3 regions of the Pseudoduganella sp. HUAS MS19 genome follow, and region 1 is predicted to be linked to each of the others. Evidence: riboswitches for the same ligand, from Rfam matches in the RefSeq annotation. Region 1 holds a riboswitch; each other region holds the start of a gene.
What was found. Region 1 has a riboswitch for cobalamin ahead of ACWBU6_RS17140 (TonB-dependent receptor). Riboswitches for the same ligand answer to the same signal wherever they lie in the genome.
Positions count from the first base shown of each region.

Region 2: linked by a shared signal. The riboswitch ahead of ACWBU6_RS09500 (TonB-dependent receptor) and the one ahead of ACWBU6_RS17140 (TonB-dependent receptor) in region 1 are both predicted to bind cobalamin.
Region 3: linked by a shared signal. The riboswitch ahead of ACWBU6_RS01555 (energy-coupling factor ABC transporter permease) and the one ahead of ACWBU6_RS17140 (TonB-dependent receptor) in region 1 are both predicted to bind cobalamin.

Region 1 is NZ_CM132133.1:3,789,337-3,796,608, reverse strand. It holds gene ACWBU6_RS17145 (PepSY domain-containing protein) at 1-989, opposite strand, end outside; gene ACWBU6_RS17140 (TonB-dependent receptor) at 977-2,977, opposite strand; cobalamin riboswitch at 3,246-3,463, opposite strand; gene ACWBU6_RS17135 (VOC family protein) at 3,627-3,980, opposite strand; gene soxR (redox-sensitive transcriptional activator SoxR) at 4,098-4,568, shown strand; gene ACWBU6_RS17125 (hypothetical protein) at 4,718-4,987, shown strand; gene ACWBU6_RS17120 (S8 family peptidase) at 5,025-6,809, shown strand; gene ACWBU6_RS17115 (hypothetical protein) at 6,829-7,083, shown strand; gene ACWBU6_RS17110 (hypothetical protein) at 7,096-7,272, shown strand, end outside.
Region 2 is NZ_CM132133.1:2,068,236-2,072,337, reverse strand. It holds gene ACWBU6_RS09505 (thiol:disulfide interchange protein DsbA/DsbL) at 1-63, opposite strand, end outside; gene ACWBU6_RS09500 (TonB-dependent receptor) at 180-2,123, opposite strand; cobalamin riboswitch at 2,195-2,390, opposite strand; gene ACWBU6_RS09495 (M1 family metallopeptidase) at 2,438-4,102, shown strand, end outside.
Region 3 is NZ_CM132133.1:335,410-339,511, forward strand. It holds gene ACWBU6_RS01545 (DUF1501 domain-containing protein) at 1-232, opposite strand, end outside; gene ACWBU6_RS01550 (DUF1800 domain-containing protein) at 244-1,890, opposite strand; cobalamin riboswitch at 2,065-2,268, shown strand; gene ACWBU6_RS01555 (energy-coupling factor ABC transporter permease) at 2,393-3,073, shown strand; gene ACWBU6_RS01560 (energy-coupling factor ABC transporter substrate-binding protein) at 3,070-3,417, shown strand; gene cbiQ (cobalt ECF transporter T component CbiQ) at 3,407-4,102, shown strand, end outside.

The DNA of each region.
Region 1 (7,272 bases):
CATTCGAGCTCCAACAACGCGTCATGAGGCCGGATGACGCGTGCCAGGTCAAGCGACAAGTCCTCGTGGTTCAGCGGGCCGCCGGCAAACGCCAGCTGGTCATTCGCGGTTACGCCCGGCGATGCCAGCCAGTCGAAAGGCGTGACCGAGAGCCAACCGCTGAATAGCCAGGTCAGGGTCATGGTCCCGATGCCAAGGCCAAGCCAGTGATGCCATGCCTGCCAACCGCGATACGGCGAGCGTCGGCCGCTGGCATAGCGCCGGCGCAACCGCAGGCGTTGTAGGCCTAGAACCATGCCGGCTGCCACCAGCACGCATGCGGCACCGGAGGTCCATAACACCACCTGCCGCCATGGCTGGCCATGCGTGCGTAATGGGGTGAAGTAGACCCAGTGAACGACCGAGCCGGCCCAGTTCCAGGCGCGTTCATTGCGCGTGGTATCCCGTACCAGTTCGCCAGTGCGGCCGGATACATACAGCACACTGCCGGCCGGGTCGTCGGCCTCAACCCGGTATAGCGGACGGTGCATTCTGATGGAACCAAATGACCACTGATCCCCATCAATTACTTGCACCGTTACGCCCTGCGCAGCAGGCGCCGCAGTCCTGGCTGCGGCCCGGGCGATTTCCGGCGTGGCGTGCAGCGCGCTGCCGGTGTCTGCCCAGGCCGATGACCAGTGGCCATCGCGCCTGAAGTGATAGGCTGGCCTGCCCGCCACGGTGTTGAGCCTCACCGCGTCCGGAACACCGGCCTGGCCGGAGGATTGCCATGCGTCCCAGGCACCTACCTTGAGCTGCGAAAGGTCCAGCGGTGAAAGCCATGCCATGCGCTCCTGCTCGCTGAGTGCCGGATAAGGCACGTACATCATCACCATGCCGGAACCGAACCACACCAGTAGCAGCGAGCCAATGCCTATTCCAAGCCAGCGGTGCAGCAGGTGCAGCTGACGTTTCCACGATCCCATGGCTTTGAGGATCAGTAGCGCCATTGGACGGTCAGCTCGGCGTGACGGCGATCGCCCAGCAGGTACTGGCTATCGCTGTACGAGGTGCTGGCGTACAGCTTGTCGGTCAGATTGCGCATGTTCAGTTGCATCAGGACGTTGCGGTTGAAGTTCCAGCCAAGTGAGGCATCCATCGTCGTATACGCCGGCAGCAGTTGCGTGTTGTCGTTGTCGATGAAGCGTTGGCCTACATAGCGCGCGCCGATCGCCATGCGCCAGGCGCTGGTGCGGTAATTAAGCCAAAAATTGGACGAGATCCTTGGCACGTCGGCCGGGTGCTTGCCTGCGCGCGAGACATTGCCGCCCTCAAGCAAGCGGTCGAATTTCGCATCGGTGTAGGCCAGGTTCGCTTCCAGGCGCCATTCCTGTGCGAGGTTCAGGCTGGAACTGAGCTCAACGCCGCGTGATGACTGCGATCCGCCTTGGATGGACAGCGCTGGATGGGACGGGTCGCGGGTGATGATGTCGTCCTTACTGATGCGGTAAAGTGCCGCCGTCCATTCAGCTTTCCCGTTCGCCAGCGACTGCTTGAGGCCTGCCTCGACCTGGCGCGAGCTGGTAAGCTTGTACCGGCTGTTGGCCAGGTTCAGCGACAGCAAGCTGGAAACCGGGTCGCTGCCGCTGCTGACCTGGCCATACAGTGCGGTATCGGCCGCGAGATGCCAGGTCAAGCCGAGGCGTACCGCATTCGAATGAAGCCGGGAGGTAAAGCCAGGGGCGCCCAGCAGGCTGACGCGCTTGACCTTGTAGCGGTCGTGGCGCAGTCCAGCGAGCAGCAGCAGGCGCTGGTTAATGGCATAGGCCTCCTCCAGGTACAGTGCATTGGTCGTGGTGTCGGTAGCGAAATTGGGGCGTAGCGGATCCGGACTCTCGAACATGCCTGGTTCGAAGCCGATCGGCGCCACCGTGGATGCACCGCTGTAAGGCGAGTTATTGGTATGCATGAAGTCGATGGTGGCCACCTCCCAGCCTGCCACTACGCGGTTGGCGCCTGCGCTCCAACGTGCTTCCAGACGATTGCCAGTCTGTTCCTGGTTATGCCGGATGGCGATATAGTCAGTCCGCTCGACCAGCCGGGACTGCGTGTCGTAGAAATAGTTTTCCGCATTGCGCCAGTTGCGACGCGCTTTCAGATAGGCGAGCTCATTGATCACGGCCAACGCCGGGTTGATTCGCCAGCTCAGGCGCGCCACAGCTTTGTCATCCTGAAACGAGATGTCGGCGTCGCCGACGTTGTAGTTCTGGTCGCGAAGTTCGCGCGGGATACGGCCATTGACGAGTGGTGTGCCAAAGTAGCGCTGCGGTTCCTGTTCCAGGTGATCGAGCGACAGGTCGAAATCCACGTTGGGCGTTAGCGCATAAGTCATGCTCGAGAGGACTTTCCCGTGCCGGGACTGGCCACGATCGACCAACCCGTCGCCGCGATCGGCATAGGCATCGATGCGGAACGCTCCCTTTGCACCTAGGGGGCCAGTGGCGCCTACGCCACCTCGCAGGGTCTTGCCGCCGCCGATCCCGGCCATCGCTTCGTAGCTGCTGGCGCGCTGCGGTGCCTTGCGCACGGCATTGATGGTCGCGCCGGTAGTGCCGCTGCCGTGGACGACCGAACCAGGACCGCGCAGCACTTCGATGTATTCATAGCCCCAGGGATCGGCGGGGTAGGTGGCTGTGCCAGAGCCTACCTGCGGGCGCAGGCCGTTCTCCAATATTGCGATGGAACTGTTGCCGCTGAAGCCGCGCGCAGAATAGGCGACGCCGTTCCCGGGCGAGCTGGTGTCCGTCAGGCCGGTTGTACGGGTGATGGCGTCTTTGAGCAGCAGGTCGCCACGCGCCTGCATCGTGTCTGCGCTGAGCAATGCTACGCTTGCCGGCAATTCCTGTACTGCCAGGTTCAATCGGCTGGCCGTAGCGCCCTGGCGCCCCAGTCCCAGCCCCTCAAACTCCGCCACGCCTTGCACGGTGACGGTTGGCATGACCTCAGCTTGCTGGGCCCAGGCGCCGGCGGTGGAAAGCAGTGAGATGGCGGCTATGACAGGGTGAAGGAGGGGGCGATTGACTGGACGGATTGGCAACATGGAAAGGATTTCTGTAGTAGGTAAATGCGTGACGCACCGGCGCTGCGGCCGGCACAGCGCACGCATTGCGAACGCGAGCGCGCACCCGGACCGAGCGCAGTTTTGTTAAGCGATAAAAATGGAAAACGGCAAATACATTCCTGTCCAAAGCCACACCCCGGGCTTTGGACATTCATCGTGACTGGCCGGTCTTCTGGCTTACCCTCATCCTTCCCTGACCTTGCCTTCCCGTGCGGTGCACAGTGGCGGTTGGTCAAAGTCGTCAGGCTTACAGCAGCGGGGACTGCGCCGGACTGGCGCGAGATGAAAACCTCACGCGTCACCGGCTTCCCGTTTCACCCTTCGGCTGACAAGCAGAAGGGCACCTTTCACGTATTGCGGCGCATTTTACAGGGAAACAGGGATAACCCGGCAAGAAAAAAAAACTCCTGGAAATTTCATTGCTCCAGGGCGCAAGACAAAGCCAACAGGCAGATGACGGGAATCATGGTGGTTCCATACGGGGCGGTGATGGGCAGCGATGTGCAGCCTCGGTACGATCCGGGCTTCACGCTTCGCTTCCAGCCTGGGTCATGACTTCGAGCAGATGGCCATCAGGTGCTTCAATGTATATCGCCCGGCCTCCTTTGTGGTGGCAGACTCCCGCTTGGTCCTGCTTGCCGCGGGCGGCGCAGTATTCGAGCCCTTCATCACGGGTATGGGCGAGTACCTGATCGAATTCTTCTTCGCTCACGACAAATGCGTAATGCAGGGAAGAGCCTGCGCCTTCATTTGGAGCGTGAACGAGGAGCATCGATCCAAGTTGCGACGGGTCGGATAACCCGAGGATCTTGGCAAGGAAATCTGCCGGCTTGTGCTGGTCGTCTTGCCGGACAATGGTGTGCTTGAATTGGACGTTCACGCTACGCCCCCGTACAGGTTCTGCATCTTTAGATAACTCCTGGTGAATGCGCGCAAAATGCCCGCCACAGAAGCAGTCTAAAACCTCAAGTATAATTGAGGTCAAGGGGGTGTGAACATGAAGAACGAGCAAGCTGGTATCTCTCTCAACCTGTCGGTCGGCGAGGTGGCGCGCCGTAGCGGCGTCGCTGTGTCCACCCTCCATTTCTACGAGACCAAGGGTCTGATCAGCAGCTGCCGCACCGAAGGCAACCAGCGCCGGTATTCGCGCGATGTGCTGCGGCGCGTGGCGTTTATACGCGTCGCGCAAAGGGTGGGCATATCCCTTGCCGACATTCGGTCGGCATTGGCCACATTGCCCGTATCGGCGGCGCCTGGCCGTGCGGACTGGGAACGGCTTTCGGCCTCATGGCGGAGTGAACTGGACGAGCGCATAGCGCAGTTGCGGAAGTTGCGGGACACGCTTGACGATTGCATCGGCTGTGGATGCTTGTCCCTGGATCGCTGCCAACTGCGCAACCCTTCCGACAAACTGTCCGAGCACGGAGCGGGGCCGCACCGCCTGTTGATCAGTCACGGCCCCGGATAGAACGCCTGCCCGCCGCACTGTCCATGCCGCTTCGTCGGATGGTGCGGAGCCGTGACAATTCAAGAGAATCTCCTTGGGATGGAAGCCTATAGTGAACTGGTGCTGTCGGCGCTTGGCCGCCCGCGCCCCACTTCATTTAAAGGAGGTCCATGCAATTAGTCGTCAAGCTCGCCCCGGCAATTTCGCAAGTCAATCCTGGTGGTGATGCGCAGTCATTCACCCCGGAGTTGAAACGTACGCTGACGGCACTCGCACTCGACTTGCAACCAATGCACCCGGGCAGCAGCGATCCTGATCTCTCGGGTTTCTTCTATGCGGAGATACCGGATCAGGAGGCCGCCGCGCACGCGGCCAGCTTGTTGCAGCAAGCCCCTGGAGTTCTATCAGCCTACCTTAAGCCGCGCGACGAGATGCCCTGAAATTGACTGCAACACGACAGTAAGGGGAGGATCTGCAATGCAGAAGAATCGTGGTTTTATCGCAGGGAACAAGCAAGCCGGCGGCCCACCGTCCGGCGATGGCAGTGTACCGGAAAGGCTCAAAAGCGAGTGGGAGTTGATTGTTGTCGCTGAGCCTGGCTTTGCCCTGCGCTCCCGGCCGGATGGTATCGAGTCGGCCGCCAGCGCGGACGTGTCGCCGCTGGCACGTTTGCTTGAAGCGGAGCAGATTGTGCTGGAGCCGCTGTTCGGCAACGAAGAGAAGGTACTGCATGAGCGGCAATTAGCGCCGGCGGCAATGGACGGCAGTCCTGAGATGCCGGACTTGTCCGTGTATTACCGGGTCGACGTGCCGCAGGACCGCATGGCGCACCTGGCCGAACAGTTGCGTAAGCAGCCTGCGGTCAATGCCGCTTACATCAAGCCGCCAGCCGAGTTGGCGCATGCGGCGCTGGATGTCACCTGGGAAGAACTGAATACCATGACGCCGGATGCGCAAGATGCGCCCCCGGTGACTGCAGACTTCAGCGGCAGGCAAGGCTATCTCGACCCCGCACCTGGCGGTATCGATGCTCGCTATGCCTGGACCTTGGGCGGAGGGGGCGGCACTAACGTGAACGTCATCGACCTCGAGTGGGGATGGCGCTTCAGCCATGAAGACCTGCGCCTGAACCAGGGCGGCATTGTAGGCGGGACCGGGTCCACCAACACCGACCACGGCACGGCCGTACTGGGTGAGATCAGCGGCGACCGCAACACCATCGGCGTCACAGGCATTGCGCCGGAGGCGGTCATCAGCGCGGTTGCCTTCTCCATGCCGACTGCAACGGCAATCCGCAACGCGGCCGACCGTCTGCGTCCTGGCGACATCATGCTGCTGGAAATCCACCGGCCTGGACCACGTTATGCCTTTGCGGGCCGGCTGGATCAACTGGGCTACGTCGCCGTCGAGTGGTGGCCGGATGATTTCGCAGCAATCCGGTATGCCAGCAGCAAAGGCATCCTGGTGGTCGAGGCAGCAGGCAACGGCGCCGAGAACCTGGATGATGCCATTTATAACACCCGGCCAGCAGGTTTCCCGGCAACCTGGACCAACCCATTCAATCGCAGCAATCCCCAATGCGGCGCCATTGTGGTCGGCGCCGGGGCGCCGCCACCTGGAACCCATGGCCGTGACCATGGTCCGGACAGGTCACGCCTTGGATTCTCCAATTACGGCGCCTGCGTGGACGCTCAGGGCTGGGGCCGCGAAGTCACCACCACCGGTTATGGCGATCTGCAAGGCGGCGAAAACCAGGACCTCTGGTACACCGACCGCTTCAGCGGAACCTCCAGCGCTTCCCCGATTGTGGTTGGCGCCCTCGCATGCACGCAGGGCGTACTGCGCGCCCGCGGGCGTATCCCCCTGTCTCCGGCACGGGCGCGGGAGATCTTGCGCAGCACGGGCTCACCCCAGCAAGATGCGCCGGCGCGCCCGGCCAGCCAGCGCATCGGCAATCGTCCCAACCTGCGCCAGATCCTGGGGGCGGTGACTGCCAGCGTGACGCCCTGGGTCGGTGTCCAGTTCCGCGGGAACCTGCCTGCGGGCGCGAGCCGCCGCTGGTTCACCTACAACTGGCCGGCACATTGGCATGTGCTGTGGACAGTTATCCCGACGACCCCGCGGCCGGGTGGCCCGCAAATCAAATGGCAGGTCCAGGTGGAGCGGGCGTCCGATGCGTATATCACGTACTGGATAACGATTACGAACGTCAGCGCCGCCCCATGCGATATTGAGGCCCGCTACGCCGTGCTGGGTTGGTAAATCTTTCGGAGAACATATCATGAGAGTTGGAGTTCAATTCACGGGTTCAGTTCCTGCGGGCGCCACCCGCCGCTGGTTTACCTTCAACTGGCCACAGGCCTGGCACGTCAAGTGGAACGTGGTGCCGACTTCGCCTCGCCCGGGTTCGCCGCAGATCGACTGGGATGTCGAGGTGGAGCGGGCCGATGCCAACAATATTACTTACTGGATCAGCATTCGCAATGTAAGCGCCGAGCCTGTGAACATCGAAGCGCGTTATGCGGTGTTGAACTGAAAGGAGCGATTCATGCGTATCGTCATCGAGACAGATGAACAGACCGGTGCCGGCTTGCGCGGCAGCCTGGTGCAGGCTGGTGGCCGCGACGCCACTTCATTCGCAACAGGAGCAGCTGAGGCCACCGATGCCGGCCCACCTTCCCAGCAACTGCTGCAGGCCATTTCCGAGGCCAGCGAGCCGGCTCCG
Region 2 (4,102 bases), 1.7 Mb from region 1:
GTAGGCGCCGGCGGCGGTAAACATCAGGGCGGCAGAAGCAATCAGCAGTCGCAGCAAACGCATGGTCATCCTTACGGGTAAGTGGTAAACGCCGCGAGATTACCATTTTTTGCGCGCTGTGATCAGCCCCGTGGGCCAAATTGGCGCCAACGGGGCGGTTTTAAGCCAGCTTTAAGCGCTTAGAAGTCGTAGCGCGCCGAAACTTTCAGTTGGCGGCCGCTGTTCGGATAAATGCCTGCGCGGCAGCTGAACGCCTGGCTGAAGTGCTCCTTGTCGAACATGTTCAGCGCGGTCAGCGCCAGCTCCCATTGGCCGAATCTGCGCGCGTAGCGGCCATCGACCACGGTATATGCCGGCATGCGGGCGTCGCAGCTATTGTCAAAGTCGCCACCATAACGCTGCTTACCCACGCGCTGCACGCCAATGTCGGCGCTCTGGCCGTCGGAAGGCAGCCATGCCAGGCGCACGGTCAGGATGTTCTTCGGTACCAGCGCCAGCTCGCGCCCGGCGTTAGGGCCGGAGCGGAACTCGGCCTCCACTTGCTGGTAGTGGCCCTGCACCTGCCATGCCGGAGCGAAGCGGTAGCTGCCGTCCAGTTCAAAGCCCTTGCGCTGGGTCGGGGCCAGGTTGGTGTTGGCGCCGAACATGCCTGCGGTCGGATCGTAGTAGATCTCGTTGTCCAGGTTGTGGCGGAAGATGCGCGCGTCGGCCTTGAAGGCGCCCCGCGCGTAACCGAGGCCGATTTCAGCATCGTGCGAGCTCTGGGTTTCCAGCGGCTTGTTGGCTTGCGGGGTGAAGCCGTTCTCGTCGGAGTTGGCAACGCGGTAGCTCTGGCCCAGCTTGGCCCAGGCGGTCAGGCCTGGCGCGGCCAGCATGCTGCCCTGCACTTCCCAGGCGTTGTTGGCTTGCTTGACGCTGTACGTGGCGCTGGTGAATGGCATCGGATCGACCGAGTCCTTGTCGAACAGTTCGCGGCGCACACCGGCGGACAGGCGGAACTGTTGCCGACCGGTGAATTTCATCTCGTCGCGCACGTAGAAGGCCTTGCTCTTCTGCTTGGCGTCGGCGGCCGAGAAGGTTGCAGTGGTGACGCGGTTCCAGCGGCCGAAGTCAAAGCCGGCAACCAGTTCGTTCAGCACGCCGTTGAACTGGCCCAGGTGGCGCACGCGCGGCGAGAACTGGGTCTGCTCGGTGTCGTAGGCCGAACTGGAAACGCCAAACATGGTGAAATAGGTGGCTTTGGCTTCCTTCTTGCGGTGCGACAGCTCGGCCGCCAGGTCGAAGGCGCCGATCTTGCGTTCCCAGGCGGCTGTGTAGCGCTCGCTATCGAGCTTGCCGAAATCGTTCGGGGTCAGGGTCTGGCGCGGGTTGGCGTTGAATTGCGCTTCCGTCAGGCTGCCGGCGAAGCGCTGGTCCTGGCGCGCGATATCGGCGCGCAGCGAGAAGCTGCCAACGCCTGTGTGGAACTTGACGCCGCCGTTGAAGCGCGACTGCTTGAACTCGTTGTTGTCGCGATAGTTGTCGGAGCGCTGGTGGCCGGCCGAAGCATCAAAGGCGAAATCGTCGAAGCCCTGCACCACGCTGGCGCGCACTTCGCCGCTGTCGAACTGGCCCAGCTCAGTGAACATATTGCCGCTGCGGGCACCGGCCTGCGGGCGCCTGGTGGTGATCTGGATCACGCCGCCGGTCGCGCCTTCACCATACAGCACGCTGGCGCCGCCGCGCATGATATCGATACGCTCCACCATATCGATCGGGATGGTGGACAGGGTCGCACTGGACAGCTCGTTCTCGTTCAGGCGCACGCCATCCAGCACGATCACCACGTTCTGGTCGCTGTTGGCGCCAAAGCCGCGCAGGTCGAGGCCGAAGTCGGGGCTGCCGGTCAGGCTCTGGCGGCCGTATACGCCGCCGATCTTGCGGATCGCCTGGCTGACGTCGGATACGCCGGCGCGGCGAATATCTGCCGCGGTAATGGTGGTGGCGCCGATCGGCAGCAGCGATGGATCGCTGGCAAAGCGGGAACCGGAAACGACAACGGTGTTGGATTGGGCTTGGGCCGCTGCGGCAAAGCACAGGGCAACAGCTGCGGCAAGCGCGCAGCGCGAGGTGATGAAGGTCATGACTTTTTGAATGAGTATTTTCCGCCTGCCTCCCCGCAGCCGGAATCCACGGAAGACGATCCCTGTGCGGGTGCGCTTCCACCTCCCTGGCCGGTATCCGGGCTGGCAAGACTGACCGTTCCACCTTCCTGCAGCTGCAGTGGTTATCTGGCGCGGCCTGCCGTCATGAGGACGGCGCTTGCGTACCGTTGCGGGGGCAGCACATTGCGTTTCCCGTTTAACTGCCTCCATGAACAGGAGGCGGGCACCAAGGCGCCCACATTATACGCTGCTTAGGCTATAGTGACGCGTTGCCAAATTGTTATGAGGGACTCATGCGTACTTTCATCGCGCTCGCGGCCATCGCACTGCTGGCCGGCGCCGCCGCACCGCAAGCCGAGATACCGACGGCGCCGCGCAACGCCGCCGCAGTCACCGCGCCCAGCGCCCCCGGTGCGTGGGGCGGCATGCGCACCGGCCAGGAAGCCACGCTGTCGGACCGCGTGGTTGACTACAAGATCGAGGCCAGCCTCGATCCCGTCAAGCACACCATCGATGGCAAGCAGCGCCTGACCTGGCGCAACCGCAGCAGCAATCCGGTACGCAGCGTGTACATGCACCTGTACCTGAACGCCTTCCAGAATCCCGGCAGCACCTACTTCACCGAGCAGCGCAAGAGCGGCGCCGGCTTGCGCTCCGGCGTCGATACCAGTGACGGCGAATGGGGCTACATCGCGTTGCGCAGCGTGCAGCAGAACGGGGCCAAGGTAGCGTGGCAGTTCGTGCAGCCCGATGGCGGCCCCGCCACCGACCGCACCGTGGTGCGCATGGACCTGCCGCAGCCGGTCGCGCCCGGCGCCAGCACCACGCTCGACATCAGCTTTTTCGACCAGTTGCCGCGCGTGGTATCGCGCACCGGCTACTTCGGCACCTTCCACCTGGTGGCGCAATGGTTCCCCAAGATCGCCGTCCTTGAATTGCCCGGTGAGCGCGGCGCCACGCAGGCACGCTGGAATGCGCACGAGTTCCATGCCGAGTCGGAGTTCTATGCCGACTTCGGCAGCTACGACGTCAAACTGACCGTACCTAAAGGCTATACCGTGGGCGCCACCGGCGAGCTGCAAGGCCCGCCGGCCGAAAAGGACGGCAAGCTGACCCACCACTTCGTACAAGGCGACGTGCACGATTTTGCCTGGACTGCGGACAGCCGCACCGCCAGGCCATTGACCGGCACCTGGACCGGCGCGGGCAGCCCGCAGGTAAAGATCACCGTGCTGTTCCCGCCGGAATACGCATCGAACGCCGCGCCGGTGCTGAAAGCCGCCAGGGATTCGCTGGACTACTTCTCGAAAACGCTCGGCCCCTACCCTTACAAGACGGTCACCGTGGTCATCCCTCCCTACAATGCGCGCGAAGCGGCCGGCATGGAATACCCGACCTTCTTCACTGCCGATGCTTACAAGGACCTCACGCCCGGCACCTTGAGCGCTTTCGAGCTCGATTTCGTCACGATCCACGAGTTCGGCCACGGTTATTTTTACGGCATCCTCGCCAGCAACGAGTTCGAAGAACCGATGCTGGACGAAGGCCTGAACCAGTACTGGAACACGCGCATGCTGTCCGACCTGGGCCGCAAGGTCGATGCCACCACGCCCCTGCTCAGCAGGCTCGGATTTGCGCCGCGCTTTGACGTCTGGGACGCTGAGCGCGCCATGACCCCGCGCGAAGAGCCAGCGGATCCGCTGGGCGCCAGCGCCTTCCATCGCCTGCAGGGTGTGGGTCCCGTATATTCGCGCACCGCGACCGCCATGCACGACCTGGAAGCCCAGTTGGGCAAGGACGTGATGGGACGCGCTTTCAAGGAATACTACCGCCGCTGGAAATTCCGCCATCCGAGCGTAGCCGACTTCCGCGCGGTATTGAGCGACGTAAGCGGCAACCGCAAGCTGGTGGAGCAGGTGTTTGCGCAGCAGGTATACAACGTGAGCCGGGTCGACGAC
Region 3 (4,102 bases), 3.0 Mb from region 1:
GGCGCAATTGCTGGTACAGCGCATAGCTGGTGCTGTCGTACGGCACAACTGTGTTGGCGTAGTCGTTGCCGCCGTACAGGAAGACGCAAACCAGCGCCTTGTAATCGCTTGCGGTGGCTGCCGCCGCCTCGGCGATCGACATCAGGTTGATTGCCCAAGGCGCCGCCACACCTGCCACGCCGAGTGCCGATGCGCGCTTGAGGAAGGCGCGGCGCGAAGCTTGATTTGTCATGGTGGGAGCCTTTATTTCTGCACAATGAATTCAGGGGATGCCATCACCAGCGTGAGCGCTGCGTACACGCGGTTGGCGCGCGCTGCGTCAGTGCCGGTCGCCATGCCGGTGACGGCGTTGCGGATCAGGGCGACGGTGTCCACACCCAGTTGGCCGGCCGCCAGAACCAGGTTGATCTCGTCGATCAGCGCCGGTACGTTGTCGGCCAGGGGGAGCAGCGTCGAATAGTCGGCCTTCACGTCGCCGATGCCTTTGCTGATAGCGGTTTGCATGTAGTTGGCATAGCCGACCACACTGGTTTCGTTCACGATCTGGAACTCCGGCGCGACCACGCCCAGCGCCGGCGGCACGTAGCCGGGACGGAAGAAGTTGAACACGCTCGGCGAGCGCAGCGGGCTTTGCCCCAGGCGGAACGCAGGTTCGCTGGTGTTGCCGATGGCCCAGGCATCGCTTGGCGAAGTAACACTGTAAGCGCGCGCCCAGGCGCTAAAGCGCAGGATCGGTTCGCGCACCTTGCCGAAACTGGACGAGGTCAGGCTCGATGCGGAACGTGCTTCCGGGTCCAGCAGGATCGCCTTGATCACTGCTTTCAGGTCGCCTTTGACGCCGCTGCCGTTGTTGTCGAAGACGGCGGCCACGCGCGCCACATAGGCTGGTGCGGGGTTGCTGGTGACCAGGCGCTGGATCAGTTGCTTCGAAACGAATGGCGCCACGTTAGGGTGCGCGAAAATCGCGTCGAGCGCCTTGTTCAGGGCCGTCGCGGCGTCGACGCCGCTGGCGATGGTGGTGCCGAGGAAGATTTTTTCGCCGGGCTCGTATTTGCTTCCGACCTGGACCATCGGCCGCTTGCGGTAGTCCGGCGTATCGTTGGTGCCGCCGGCGAGATCCGAGTCCCAGCCGGTGAAAACGCGGGCCAGGCCGGAAATGTCGGCCTGGGTGTAGGTTTCCTGCTCGGTTGCCGTGCCGTCCGGGTTCAGTTTCACCAGGCCGATGGTGAAGAGCTGCAGGATCTCGCGCGCGTAATTCTCGTCCGGCATGGAGCCGGTCTTCGGATTGGCCTTGGCGTTGCCGCGATAGGTCAGGTACTCGCCCATGGCGGTCGACAGTGTGACCTGCTGCAGCAAGGTTCGGTAATTGCCGAAGGCGTTGGCCTCGAGGAGGTCCATGTAGGCGGCGCCGGTGAAGGCGCGCCAGGCTCCGGTAAAGCCGTCCAGCGAAGCGACAACGATTTCGGACAGGGCCAGCGTCACGCGCTGGCGCAGGGTATCGGGGGACTTCAGCAGCTTGAACCAGAGCGCTGCGTCGATACCGGCCTGGTTGTTCTTGTTCTCGATGGCGTTGAAGCCCTTGGCCATCAGCCAGTCCCAGCGTGATTGCGATGCCGGCATTGCCATTTGCTCGTCCAGCCACTTGCTGTAGCCGACAGCCTGCACCTTGGCCATCTGTTCACGCGTTGCGCCCATCGACGCCTGGGCGAGGAAGCGCGCGGCCTGGGCGCTGGCAATCGATTCGCCCAAGGTCTGCGGTACCGGGGAAGTGCTGCCGCCGTCGCTTTCACTGCCTCCGCCACCGCCGCCGCAGGCGGTCAGCAGCGCCGCCGCAGCGAGCGCCGCCGGGAGCTTTGGCAGGCTCTCGTTCTGTTCGATTGTGTCGTCCATTGTTGCCCCTTGGAAATTTCCTGGAGGGAGCAGTATAGCGAGAAATGCTTGGGTAAAACCTATCGTGCGCCGGGATTGTCTGATTTCTTCAACCCTGCGGAAGCTAGTCAGGAGCGACTTTTTTTATAAAAGTTATTAGGACGGTGCGGTTTGCCACCGCCAAGTTCTTTAATGTACTATTCGGCAATTGGGTGCGCGCGTCCTGTCCTGGATGCGCGTTAAACGGGAAACCGGTGACGCTGCCATATGCAGCCATTCCGGTGCAGCCCCCGCTGCTGTAAGCCTGACGACTTCGGAAACACGCCACTGCGCTTGCGCGGGAAGGCCCGAACGAGGATGAAGGCGAGCCAGAATACCGGCCCGATACTGCCAGCACTATTCTCCGGGGTGAAGGGAAGCCGCTGTCGACCGGCTTCCTGCGTCTTGTCCGCCCGCCTTGTCGACCGTCTTTTTTGCTCTCCCCTGAAAGTGCTCCCATTGACCATTCGACGGGAGGTTTCGAATGCACATCATGGAAGGTTTCCTGCCCCCGGCGCATGCGTTGGGCTGGGCAGCCGTCTCCATTCCGTTCCTGGCCTGGGGCTTGCGCAACATGTCGCGGGACCTGCGGCTGCATCCGGAACGGCGCATGCTGCTGGGCGTGGCTGCGGCCTTTGCTTTCCTGCTGTCGGCGCTGAAGCTGCCGTCCGTGACGGGAAGCTGCTCGCATCCCACCGGCGTAGGACTGGGCGCGCTGCTGTTTGGGCCGGCTGCGATGGTACCGGTGGGCTTCATCGTGCTGCTGTTCCAGGCCTTGCTGCTGGCGCACGGCGGCGTGACGACGCTCGGCGCCAATGTGTTTTCCATGGCGGTCGTTGGGCCGTTCGTTTGCTATGGCGTGTTTCGCACGGCGGCCGCCTTGGGCCTGTCGCGTTCCATGGCAGTGTTCATGGCTGCCTGCATTGGTGACCTGGCGACCTACCTGACAACATCGGCCCAATTGGCCTGGGCCTTTCCCGATCCGGTCGGCGGCATCGGCGCTTCGTTCGCCAAGTTCGCCGGCATCTTCGGCCTGACGCAACTGCCGATCGCTATCAGCGAGGGCTTGCTGTCCGTGCTGGTGGTGAATGCAATGGCGCGCTTCAATGCGCATGAGCTGCGCACGCTCCCGGTGATGGCGCTGGCGAAAGGAAAAGCGGCATGAAGGCGAGTACCGCCTTGCTGTGGGGGACCATCGTCCTGTTGACGGTGTTGCCGCTGTGGCTTGCTGCCGTGCCGCCGGCGGAGCCGGGGGCCGCGGCGCAAGAAGCATTCGCCGGCGCGGACGCGCGCGCGCAGCAGGCAATCAGCACGATCGCACCCGCCTACCAGCCTTGGTTTGCGCCGCCGTTCGAACCTCCGAGCGGCGAGATCGCGTCGCTGCTGTTTGCGCTTCAGGCGGCGGCAGGGGCGGGCGTAATCGGTTTCTGGCTCGGCATGTCGGTTGCGCGGGAGCGCGAGCGCCGGCGCGCGCACCCAGCGTCGGGGCGGGATACTGATGCGAATTGATGGCGCGGCCTACGCCTGCCGCTGGCAGGGCGTCACGCCGGCCGCCAAGGCGCTGTTCGCGCTGGCGGGGGTGGCTGCCGCCCTGATCGCCCTTAGCCCGGGCACGCTGGCCGTGCTCGCGCTGCTGTCGACGCTCGCCACACTTGCCGGCGCGCGCGTGCCGGTGCGCAGCTATTTTGCCGTGGCGGCAGCTCCGCTCGGCTTCCTTCTATTGTCCTGTTTGACGATGTTGTTCACACCTGCTGCCGGCGGCGGCTGGCGCTGGGCGCCGGAACTGCTGCCGGCTGTCGCGCACATTGCACTGCGCTCGCTCGCCACACTGGCTGCGGTACTCGGACTGGTGCTGGCTACGCCACTGCCAGACTTGCTGTCGTTGATGCGGCGTCTGCGTATGCCCGCGTTGCTGCTGGACCTGATGGCGCTGTGCTACCGCATGCTGTTCGTCCTGCGCCAGGCATGGAGTGAAGCCGGCACTGCGCAGGCGGCGCGCCTCGGGCATCGTGGCTTGCTCCAGCGCTGGCGGTCGACAGGCTTGCTGGCCGGACAGGTGGCATTGCAGGTATGGCAGCGTGCAACGGCACTGCAAATGGCAGCCGATGCACGCGCCTTCCAGGGCGGCCTGCGTTTCCTGCCTGCGTCCTTCCCTCATGCACGGCGCCATGTCGCACTGTCGCTGGTTGCGAGC